4 regions of the Enterobacter sp. H2G27 genome follow, and region 4 is predicted to be linked to each of the others. Evidence: predicted binding sites of a transcription regulator. Region 4 holds the regulator's gene; each other region holds the start of a gene.

Region 1 (2,200 bases), 2.8 Mb from region 4:
ACCACGGCGGGATTGTGATCGTGAATAACGGGTAAAAAAAAGCGGGCAGCGAGGCCCGCTTTTTTAATGCTTCTCTATCAGTTCAAACGCACCGGCATACCGGAGCGGTTCTGAACGGCCTGGTCAACAATCGCCGTTTCTACGTCAGGCTGAGAAGTCACCGCCTGTACCGCGCTGTTCAGCGTAACAGGGACGACTTCGTTGTTGTTGATCTGGTCTTCGCTGGTGGACAGCGGGTTGTGCACTTCGATGTAGCGGCTGCCGTCTGGCTCAGAGGTCGCTTTCACCGGTTCGTTGATGAACTGCACGCGCGTACCGACCGGCACGTTTTCGAACAGGAATTTAATGTCATCGTTACGCAGGCGCACGCAGCCGTGGCTCACGCGCAGGCCGATACCGAAGTTGGCGTTAGTACCGTGGATAGCGTACAGGCGACCAATGTACAGGGCATACAGACCCATCGGGTTATCCGGGCCTGCCGGTACTACGGCTGGCAGCGGTTCGCCCGCAGCGATGTATTCCGCGTGCATTTTGGCAGTCGGCGTCCAGGTTGGGCCCGCTTTCTTACGCTCGACTTTCGTGGTCCAGTTCATCGGGGTGTCTTTACCCAGCTGGCCGATACCGATTGGCAGCACGATAACGGTGTTGGTGCCTTTCGGGTAGTAATACAGACGCATTTCGGCACTGTTAATCACGATACCTTCATGAACGGTATCCGGCAGGATCAGCTGCTGAGGAATATTCAGCACGGTACCCGCTTTTGGCAGATACGGGTCAACGCCCGGGTTTGCTTCCAGCATGTTAGACAGGCCCAGCTGGTACTGCGCCGCGAAATACTCCAGCGGCTGAGAGTTACCTTCTGGTACCGTCACAACCTGGTTCTGGCCTACCAGACGGCTACCGTCTGTTGGCAGGGGATACGTCACCGCAGACGCGGTCTTACAAAAACCTACTACGGCTAACGCCGCCGCAAAAAGCGTTGTTAATTTCATGTTCATGTTGTGCGAGGTATCTAAGCCATTCTGGCGATGAGTTGATAAGTCTGAATCTGTGATGGGAGCGCATTATATGTGCATTCCCGCTAACAGGGAATTCAGATGTGTACGAAATCACATTTTTTTCGATTTTGTTAAAGTTTAGTGGATTGCCGCAACACGGGATCTCAATTCGGAATTGTGGCATAATGCCATGTTTATCACACTTTTCGCAGGAATCTCCCCGTGTTAGTTACCAGCAACGTCACTATGCAGTTTGGCAGTAAGCCGCTGTTCGAAAACATTTCCGTCAAATTTGGCGGCGGCAACCGTTACGGCCTGATTGGTGCCAACGGTAGCGGAAAATCCACCTTTATGAAGATCCTCGGCGGCGATCTGGAGCCGACCCTCGGCAACGTCTCGCTCGACCCTAACGAGCGTATCGGTAAGCTGCGTCAGGATCAGTTCGCCTTCGAAGAGTTCACCGTGCTCGACACCGTGATCATGGGGCACGCGGAGCTGTGGGAAGTGAAGCAGGAGCGCGATCGCATTTACGCGCTGGCCGAAATGAGCGAAGAAGATGGCTATAAGGTGGCCGATCTGGAAACGCAGTACGGCGAGATGGACGGTTACTCTGCGGAAGCGCGCGCGGGCGAGCTGCTGCTGGGCGTGGGGATCCCTGTTGAACAACATTACGGCCCGATGAGCGAAGTCGCGCCAGGCTGGAAGCTGCGTGTGCTGCTGGCACAGGCGCTGTTCTCTAACCCGGACATCCTGCTGCTCGACGAACCGACGAACAACCTGGACATCGACACCATCCGCTGGCTGGAGCAGACGCTGAACGATCGCGACAGCACCATGATCATCATCTCGCACGACCGTCACTTCCTGAATATGGTCTGTACGCACATGGCGGATCTGGACTACGGCGAGCTGCGCGTGTATCCGGGCAACTACGACGAGTACATGACGGCGGCCACCCAGGCGCGTGAACGTCTGCTGGCGGACAACGCCAAGAAGAAAGCGCAGATTGCCGACCTGCAGTCCTTCGTCAGCCGCTTCAGCGCTAACGCCTCTAAATCGCGTCAGGCGACCTCGCGCGCCCGTCAGATTGATAAAATCAAGCTGGAAGAGGTTAAAGCCTCCAGCCGTCAAAACCCGTTCATCCGCTTCGAGCAGGACAAGAAGCTGTTCCGTAACGCGCTGGAAGTGGAAGCTCTTACCAA
Region 2 (2,200 bases), 2.4 Mb from region 4:
CAGGGCAAAATCCGCATGGATAAAGACCCGGGCACGCAAATTCCACTGGATGGAAATGGCCAGCTGGTTCTGAATAACAAAGTGTAAAAAAGATGTTCTCTGAATTTAGCTCCTCATGCGCTCAGGCTGAGGAGCTTTTTTTTGCTTCAGATTTTCAGTAGCTCAGGCCACAGCCGCAGCGTGGTTTCGCTTATATTCTGCAGTTTTTCCAGCGTAGCCCCTTCACGGGCGCTGATCGACATCCCCTGCAAAATACAGCTCAGGTATTGCGCCAGCAGCTGTGGGTTGCACTGGGCAGGGATTTCACCGCGCTGCTGGCGCTGAGCCAGAAATGCGCTAAGCGTCTCCTCCTGCATGGCATGCCGCGATTTCACCGTATTGGCAATCTCTTTAGAGGACGCCGCCAGGGTGGCAGAGGTATTAATCATAAAGCAGCCCGCAGGCGTCTCTTTACTGGTGAAGCAGGTCGCGACGGCGGTGAAATAATCCCGAAGCGCCTGTTCGACGCTTTTCTCTTCACAAAACAGCTGGGCTTCGTGTTTCGCCGCAAAGCGCGAAATGTATCTGTCCAGCACCGCCCTGAACAGCCCCTCTTTATTGGTAAATTCGGCATACAGCGTCGGCGCTTTTGCTCCGGTAGCTTCTACCAGATCGGAAAGCGAGGTTGCTTCATACCCATGTTGCCAGAAGAGAGTCATGGCCTTATCAAGCGCTGCATCCCTGTCAAACACTTTTGGTCGGCCACGGCTTTTCTTCGCACAACTCGTGACGTCGGTTGTCATGTGCCGTTGGTCCTCTGTTGGTTTGTTGAATGACCATTATAAAAATAAACGCAAGTCACCACCAGCGCTGAATGCTTAAAAATAAATTAATCATATGAGTATGAAAAATAACGACTTTAAAATTAAGTTAACGACCATTATAAAATTGTGTTGACGCGTGATGTGGATCACATTTATGATTTACATATCGATCGTTAACTAAATGATTAACGACCTCCAAATTCATCTGCTAAAGGTAAACATCATGAAAAACGTAAAAACCCTCATCGCTGCCGCTGTTCTGAGTTCACTCTCTTTCGCAAGCTTTGCTGCTGTACAGGTGCAATCCACCCCTGCTGACCAGCATAAAGTCGGGACGATCTCTGCCTCTGCCGGGACTAACCTGGGTTCCCTGGAAGATCAGCTGGCGCAAAAAGCGCAAGAGATGGGCGCAAAATCTTACCGCATCACCTCTGTGACCGGTCCTAACACCCTGCACGGCACCGCCGTCATCTACAAATAAGCCGGGCATAAACCCTCATTTATGCCACTGCAATAGAAAACGCCCTGCTGAGCAGGGCGTTTTTTTATTTCTGATTTACATCGACTGCTGGGCAACATCGTGATGCCGGGTGACATCGGTCGGCATGCCTGAGCGGGCCTCCATTGCGCGCTCCATCACCTCGCTGTTGGTATTCGCATTCGTTTTGAAGCTTACCATCGCGGCATTCAGGTTAATGGGCAGCGTCTGCGGATCGTCGCCAATGTTTTTCGATAGCGGCTGATGAATTTCAACCAGCCGCACTCCGCCCGGCTCCTCAGAAACCTTAATCGGCGTATTGATAATATTCACTTTGGTACCCGGCGTAACGACGTTAAACAGCGTTTTGATATCGTCATCGCGCAGACGAATGCAGCCGGAGCTGACGCGCATGCCGATGCCAAAGTCCGCATTCGTTCCGTGCAGCAGGTAAACGCCGCCGTAGGCCGCCAGACGGATTGCGTGGTGACCCATCGGGTTATCCGGGCCTGCTGGCACCACGGCCGGAAGATCGATGCCCTGAGCTTTATAACGGGCACGAATATTGGCCGTCGGGGTCCAGGTTGGATTCGCGCGTTTATCCGAGACGGTTGTGACCATCGTCGGCGTCAGGGTGTCGCCGCCCAGCTGACCAATACCAATCGGGTAGACGGTCACCTCATTTTTACCCGGCGGATAATAGTACAGGCGTAGCTCCGCCAGGTTTATCACGATCCCCTCACGCGGGGCGTCCGGAAGGATAGTCTGTAACGGGATTGTCAATACGCTGCCCGCGCGCGGGACGTACGGGTCGACGCCGGGGTTCGCCTGCAGCAGAGCCAGAAAACCGACGTTATATTTTTTGGCAATGGCTTCCAGCGAACCGCCATTATTTTCAACCACATGAAAGCGGTTTTCA
Region 3 (2,200 bases), 3.7 Mb from region 4:
CCATGAAAGCGCCGGTTATCTTTGCCAACGAAGTGGCGACCGGTCTGTTTGGCCATCTGGTGGGCGCTATCGCGGGCGGCTCCGTTTACCGTAAATCGACCTTCCTGCTCGACTCGCTGGGCAAGCAGATCCTGCCGGAATGGCTGACCATCGAAGAGCATCCGCACCTGCTGAAAGGCCTGGCCTCCACGCCGTTCGACAGCGAAGGCGTGCGCACGGAGCGTCGTGACATAGTGAAGGACGGCATTCTGACCCAGTGGCTTCTGACCAACTACTCCGCGCGCAAGCTGGGGCTGAAAAGCACCGGGCACGCTGGCGGCATCCACAACTGGCGCATCGCCGGACAGGGCCTTAACTTTGAGCAAATGCTGAAAGAGATGGGCACCGGTCTGGTGGTCACCGAGCTGATGGGCCAGGGCGTAAGCGGCATCACCGGAGACTACTCTCGCGGCGCGGCGGGCTTCTGGGTGGAAAACGGCGAAATCCAGTATCCGGTGAGCGAAATCACCATCGCTGGCAATCTGAAGGATATGTGGCGCAATATCGTTACGGTCGGTAACGATATTGAAACACGCAGCAATATACAGTGTGGTTCTGTATTACTCCCGGAAATGAAAATCGCCGGACAATAGAGATAGCGTTTTGTTAATAATAAAAAAGGAAGTGAGCAATGCGTAAACATCTGTTAGCGATCGTCGCGGCTTCAACGCTGGTTCTTGGCTCTTCTGCGTTTGCTGCCGATCTTGAAGACGACATGGGCATCCTCGGGCAAAACCTGAAGGTGGTGCAGAAAACCGACAATGCGGCGGAAATGAAAGACGCGCTGACCAAAATGCGTGAAGCGGCGCTGGACGCACAAAAAGCGACGCCTCCTAAACTGGAAAGCAAAGCGGCAGACAGCGCAGAGATGAAAGACTACCGCCACGGCTTTGACGTGCTGGTCGGCCAGATCGACGGCGCGCTGAAGCTCGCTAACGAAGGCAAAGTGAAGGAAGCCCAGGCGGCGGCCGAGCAGTTTGTGACGACCCGTAATACGTATCACAAGAAATACCGTTAACCGATCGCGCATCTGACAAACAACCAGCGGGGGCCAGCGGCCCCCGTTTTTTTTACGCGGTAATAAGTAAACCCTATCGCCATCACATTTTTGCGTCACCACGCCTGAACGTTTCGTTTCCCCGGCGCGCGTTTTGCCGCTGGAATACGTGATATTCATCACGCGAATACCGTCATTAATTCAGATTCACCGCATTTATGTGGCACAGATCACTGCTGCGGCTCGCCTTTCCACTTCGAAGTGGAAAACAACTCGCTACAAACAATTCCCCCCCAACGTTAGTTTTATTCCAGAGCCATTAACGGGGTAAGACCAGTGATTAACGGAGCGGTAATGAACGACGTTGGGGAACAGGCGGAGCAAACAGAACAGCTCGCGAACACCATGCTGCAGCAGGTTTATGCCCTGCTGGCCCGGAACAACATCATCCCCAATGCGGTACAGGAGCAGATGCTCACCTCCCACGTGCGCGCCATGGCGCACCGGTCCGTGACCGGCGAGCCGCTGCCGGAGGTTGAAGCAGAGCTGTTTGACGAAATTTCACCGGATTCAATGCGGCTCGCCCGTGAAGTGGTCGCGCAGTTTGGCAACCTTCCTGATGAAGAAGCCTGGCTGCTCTCCGTTCACTTTGAAGTCGCGAAAGACAACCTTTAAGGAGCAACACATGGAACAGATTACAGTCGTGATTGGCGATCGCCTGGGTAAAGGTCAGAAAGTGGCTGCCGGTGTGGAAAAAGCAGGTGGACGCGCGGTTGTCGTACCGGGCATGGCGGCGGACATGAAGCTCGGCGACATGATGAAAGCGGAAAACGCCACCTTCGGTATTTCCTTTTGCGGCAGCGGCGGCGCGGGTGCCATCACCGCCCAGACCAAATACGGCTACAAGGCCAAATACGGCATGCGTTCCGTGGAAGAGGGCGTGACCGCCATCAACGAAGGCTGCAACGTGCTGGGCTTCGGCTTTATGGATAAAGAAGAGCTGGGCGAGCGTCTGGTACAGGCGTGGCAGAAGAAATACGGCGCATAAGCATGAAAGAACAGTTCACAACCACGGTGAGAGTGAAGGGGAAGGGCGACGCCAAAGCGCGCGCCTTTGCCGACGCGCTCAACCACGTTCAGGCCGCGGTGATGAAAGCCTCACCG
Region 4 (2,200 bases):
TTGTGGTTATTCATTTCCGCAATCTTGAAGGTATTGATTACCCCTGGCTGCTGGCGATGCTGCAGGGCTCGTTTATTTCTCACATGAATACATTGGTCGTACCGGGCGGAAAAATGGGGCTGGCGATGGAGCTCATCATGACGCCGCTGGTGGAGCGGTTGATGGAAGGGAAACAGATCGCATGAGCATGTTCCCTCTCCCTGTGGGAGAGGGTTAGGGTGAGGGCATCAACACGCACGATGCCCCATGGATCACGCCTCGATCACTTCATACGAATGCGTGATTTTTACCGCTTTCTCCAGCATTAACGCCACAGAGCAGTACTTCTCCGCAGACAGGTCCACCGCACGTGAAACCGCCGCGTCTTTCAGTTCTTTACCGGTGACCACAAAGTGCAGGTTAATATGGGTGAACAGACGTGGTGCCTCTTCACGACGTTCTGAGGTGAGTTTAACCTCACAATCCGTCACGTCATGACGACCTTTTTGCAGAATCGACACCACGTCAATGGCGCTGCATCCGCCTGCCGCCATCAGCACCATTTCCATTGGGCTTGGCGCTTTATCGCCGGAGTTACCGTCCATTAAAATCTGGTGCCCTGACGCGGACTCGCCCAGGAACGTTAAACCTTCAACCCATTTCACGCGCGCTTGCATATTCTTAAACTCCAACGTTGCATTTTTGGTGACAGATTACGCGTGCGTTACATTTCTCGCAATGGAAGGCGACCTGCATCATGCTGAAGCGAGACACCAGGAGACACGCGGCGAAAGCTATGCTAAAACACTCTGGATGCTACAGTAATACATTGACGTTACACATGTATGCAGAGGACATCAAACTTTACTGGCTGCGAAACGTTACGGTAGCCGACTTCCCAGGGTATGGGTAAGAATTCGATTGCAACCCCAGAGTCCGGATGCATCTGATGACTCTGGTGACAGCTTATAACAGAGGATAACAGCGCATGGTGCTTGGCAAACCGCAAACAGACCCGACTCTCGAATGGTTCTTGTCTCATTGCCACATTCATAAGTACCCATCAAAGAGCACGCTGATTCACCAGGGTGAAAAAGCGGAAACGTTGTATTACATCGTTAAAGGCTCGGTGGCAGTGCTGATCAAAGATGAAGAAGGGAAAGAGATGATCCTTTCTTATCTGAACCAGGGCGATTTCATCGGTGAACTGGGCCTGTTTGAAGAGGGCCAGGAACGTAGCGCCTGGGTTCGTGCAAAGACAGCATGTGAAGTGGCTGAAATTTCTTACAAGAAGTTCCGTCAGCTGATTCAGGTTAATCCTGACATTCTGATGCGTCTTTCTTCCCAGATGGCACGCCGTCTGCAGGTCACCTCAGAGAAAGTGGGTAACCTCGCCTTCCTGGACGTTACCGGTCGTATCGCGCAGACCCTGCTGAACCTGGCGAAACAGCCAGACGCCATGACCCACCCGGACGGCATGCAAATTAAAATTACCCGTCAGGAAATTGGTCAGATCGTCGGTTGCTCCCGTGAAACAGTAGGCCGTATCCTGAAAATGCTGGAAGATCAAAACCTGATCTCCGCCCACGGTAAAACCATCGTGGTCTACGGAACGCGTTAATTCCGCTTAAACGGCGTGCCATCGCAAGGTGTCACGCCGTTTTTGTCTCTATTCCCCATGTGGCGCAGGCTGATCTATCACCCGGAAGTTAACTACGCACTGCGACAAACGCTGGTGTTGTGTCTTCCTGTGGCCATAGGCCTGATCCTCGGACATCTTCAACAAGGCCTGCTGTTTTCCCTCGTGCCCGCCTGCTGCAACATCGCCGGTCTGGACACGCCGCATAAGCGCTTTTTCAAACGCCTGATCGTTGGCGGCTGCCTGTTTGCGGGCTGTAGCCTCGCCGTACAGCTTTTACTGGCTCGTGATATCCCGCTGCCGCTGATCCTGACCGTGCTGGCGATGACCCTCGGCGTCACGGCGGAAATCAGTTCGCTGCACGCCCGCCTGCTTCCCGCGTCGCTGATTGCGGCCATTTTCACGCTAAGTCTCGCCGGGAATATGCCGGTGTGGGAGCCGCTGCTGATCTACGCTCTGGGGACGCTGTGGTACGGGCTGTTTAACTGGTTTTGGTTCTGGCTGTGGCGGGAACAGCCGCTGCGCGAATCCCTGAGCCTGCTCTATGTGCAGCTTGCGGATTACTGCGAGGCCAAATACACC

What was found. The regulator CRP, encoded in region 4, controls carbon source genes, mostly activating them, when cyclic AMP is high. The targets are predictions, from matches to a motif close to ATGTGANNNNNNTCACAT.
Region 1: ACW9E7_RS05415 (ABC-F family ATPase) is a predicted target of CRP. The motif match lies at 1,184-1,201, and genes of this name have one in related genera.
Region 2: bhsA (multiple stress resistance protein BhsA) is a predicted target of CRP. The motif match lies at 938-955, and genes of this name have one in related genera.
Region 3: ACW9E7_RS01200 (glycine dehydrogenase) is a predicted target of CRP. The motif match lies at 1,255-1,272, and genes of this name have one in related genera.

The regions. Positions count from the first base shown of each region.
Region 1 covers NZ_JBSVSI010000001.1:1,150,989-1,153,188, forward strand. The annotation lists gene ACW9E7_RS05405 (GntR family transcriptional regulator) at 1-35, shown strand, start outside; gene ldtB (L,D-transpeptidase) at 78-998, opposite strand; gene ACW9E7_RS05415 (ABC-F family ATPase) at 1,221-2,200, shown strand, end outside.
Region 2 covers NZ_JBSVSI010000001.1:1,472,459-1,474,658, forward strand. The annotation lists gene ACW9E7_RS06950 (glycine zipper 2TM domain-containing protein) at 1-87, shown strand, start outside; gene ACW9E7_RS06955 (TetR/AcrR family transcriptional regulator) at 147-782, opposite strand; gene bhsA (multiple stress resistance protein BhsA) at 1,027-1,284, shown strand; gene ldtC (L,D-transpeptidase LdtC) at 1,360-2,200, opposite strand, start outside.
Region 3 covers NZ_JBSVSI010000001.1:249,019-251,218, forward strand. The annotation lists gene pmbA (metalloprotease PmbA) at 1-632, shown strand, start outside; gene cybC (cytochrome b562) at 671-1,057, shown strand; gene ACW9E7_RS01200 (glycine dehydrogenase) at 1,373-1,711, shown strand; gene ACW9E7_RS01205 (SFCGS family glycine-rich protein) at 1,722-2,084, shown strand; gene ACW9E7_RS01210 (DUF4312 family protein) at 2,087-2,200, shown strand, end outside.
Region 4 covers NZ_JBSVSI010000001.1:3,903,047-3,905,246, forward strand. The annotation lists gene ACW9E7_RS18665 (phosphoribulokinase) at 1-185, shown strand, start outside; gene ACW9E7_RS18670 (OsmC family protein) at 252-656, opposite strand; gene crp (cAMP-activated global transcriptional regulator CRP) at 968-1,600, shown strand; gene ACW9E7_RS18680 (YccS/YhfK family putative transporter) at 1,658-2,200, shown strand, end outside.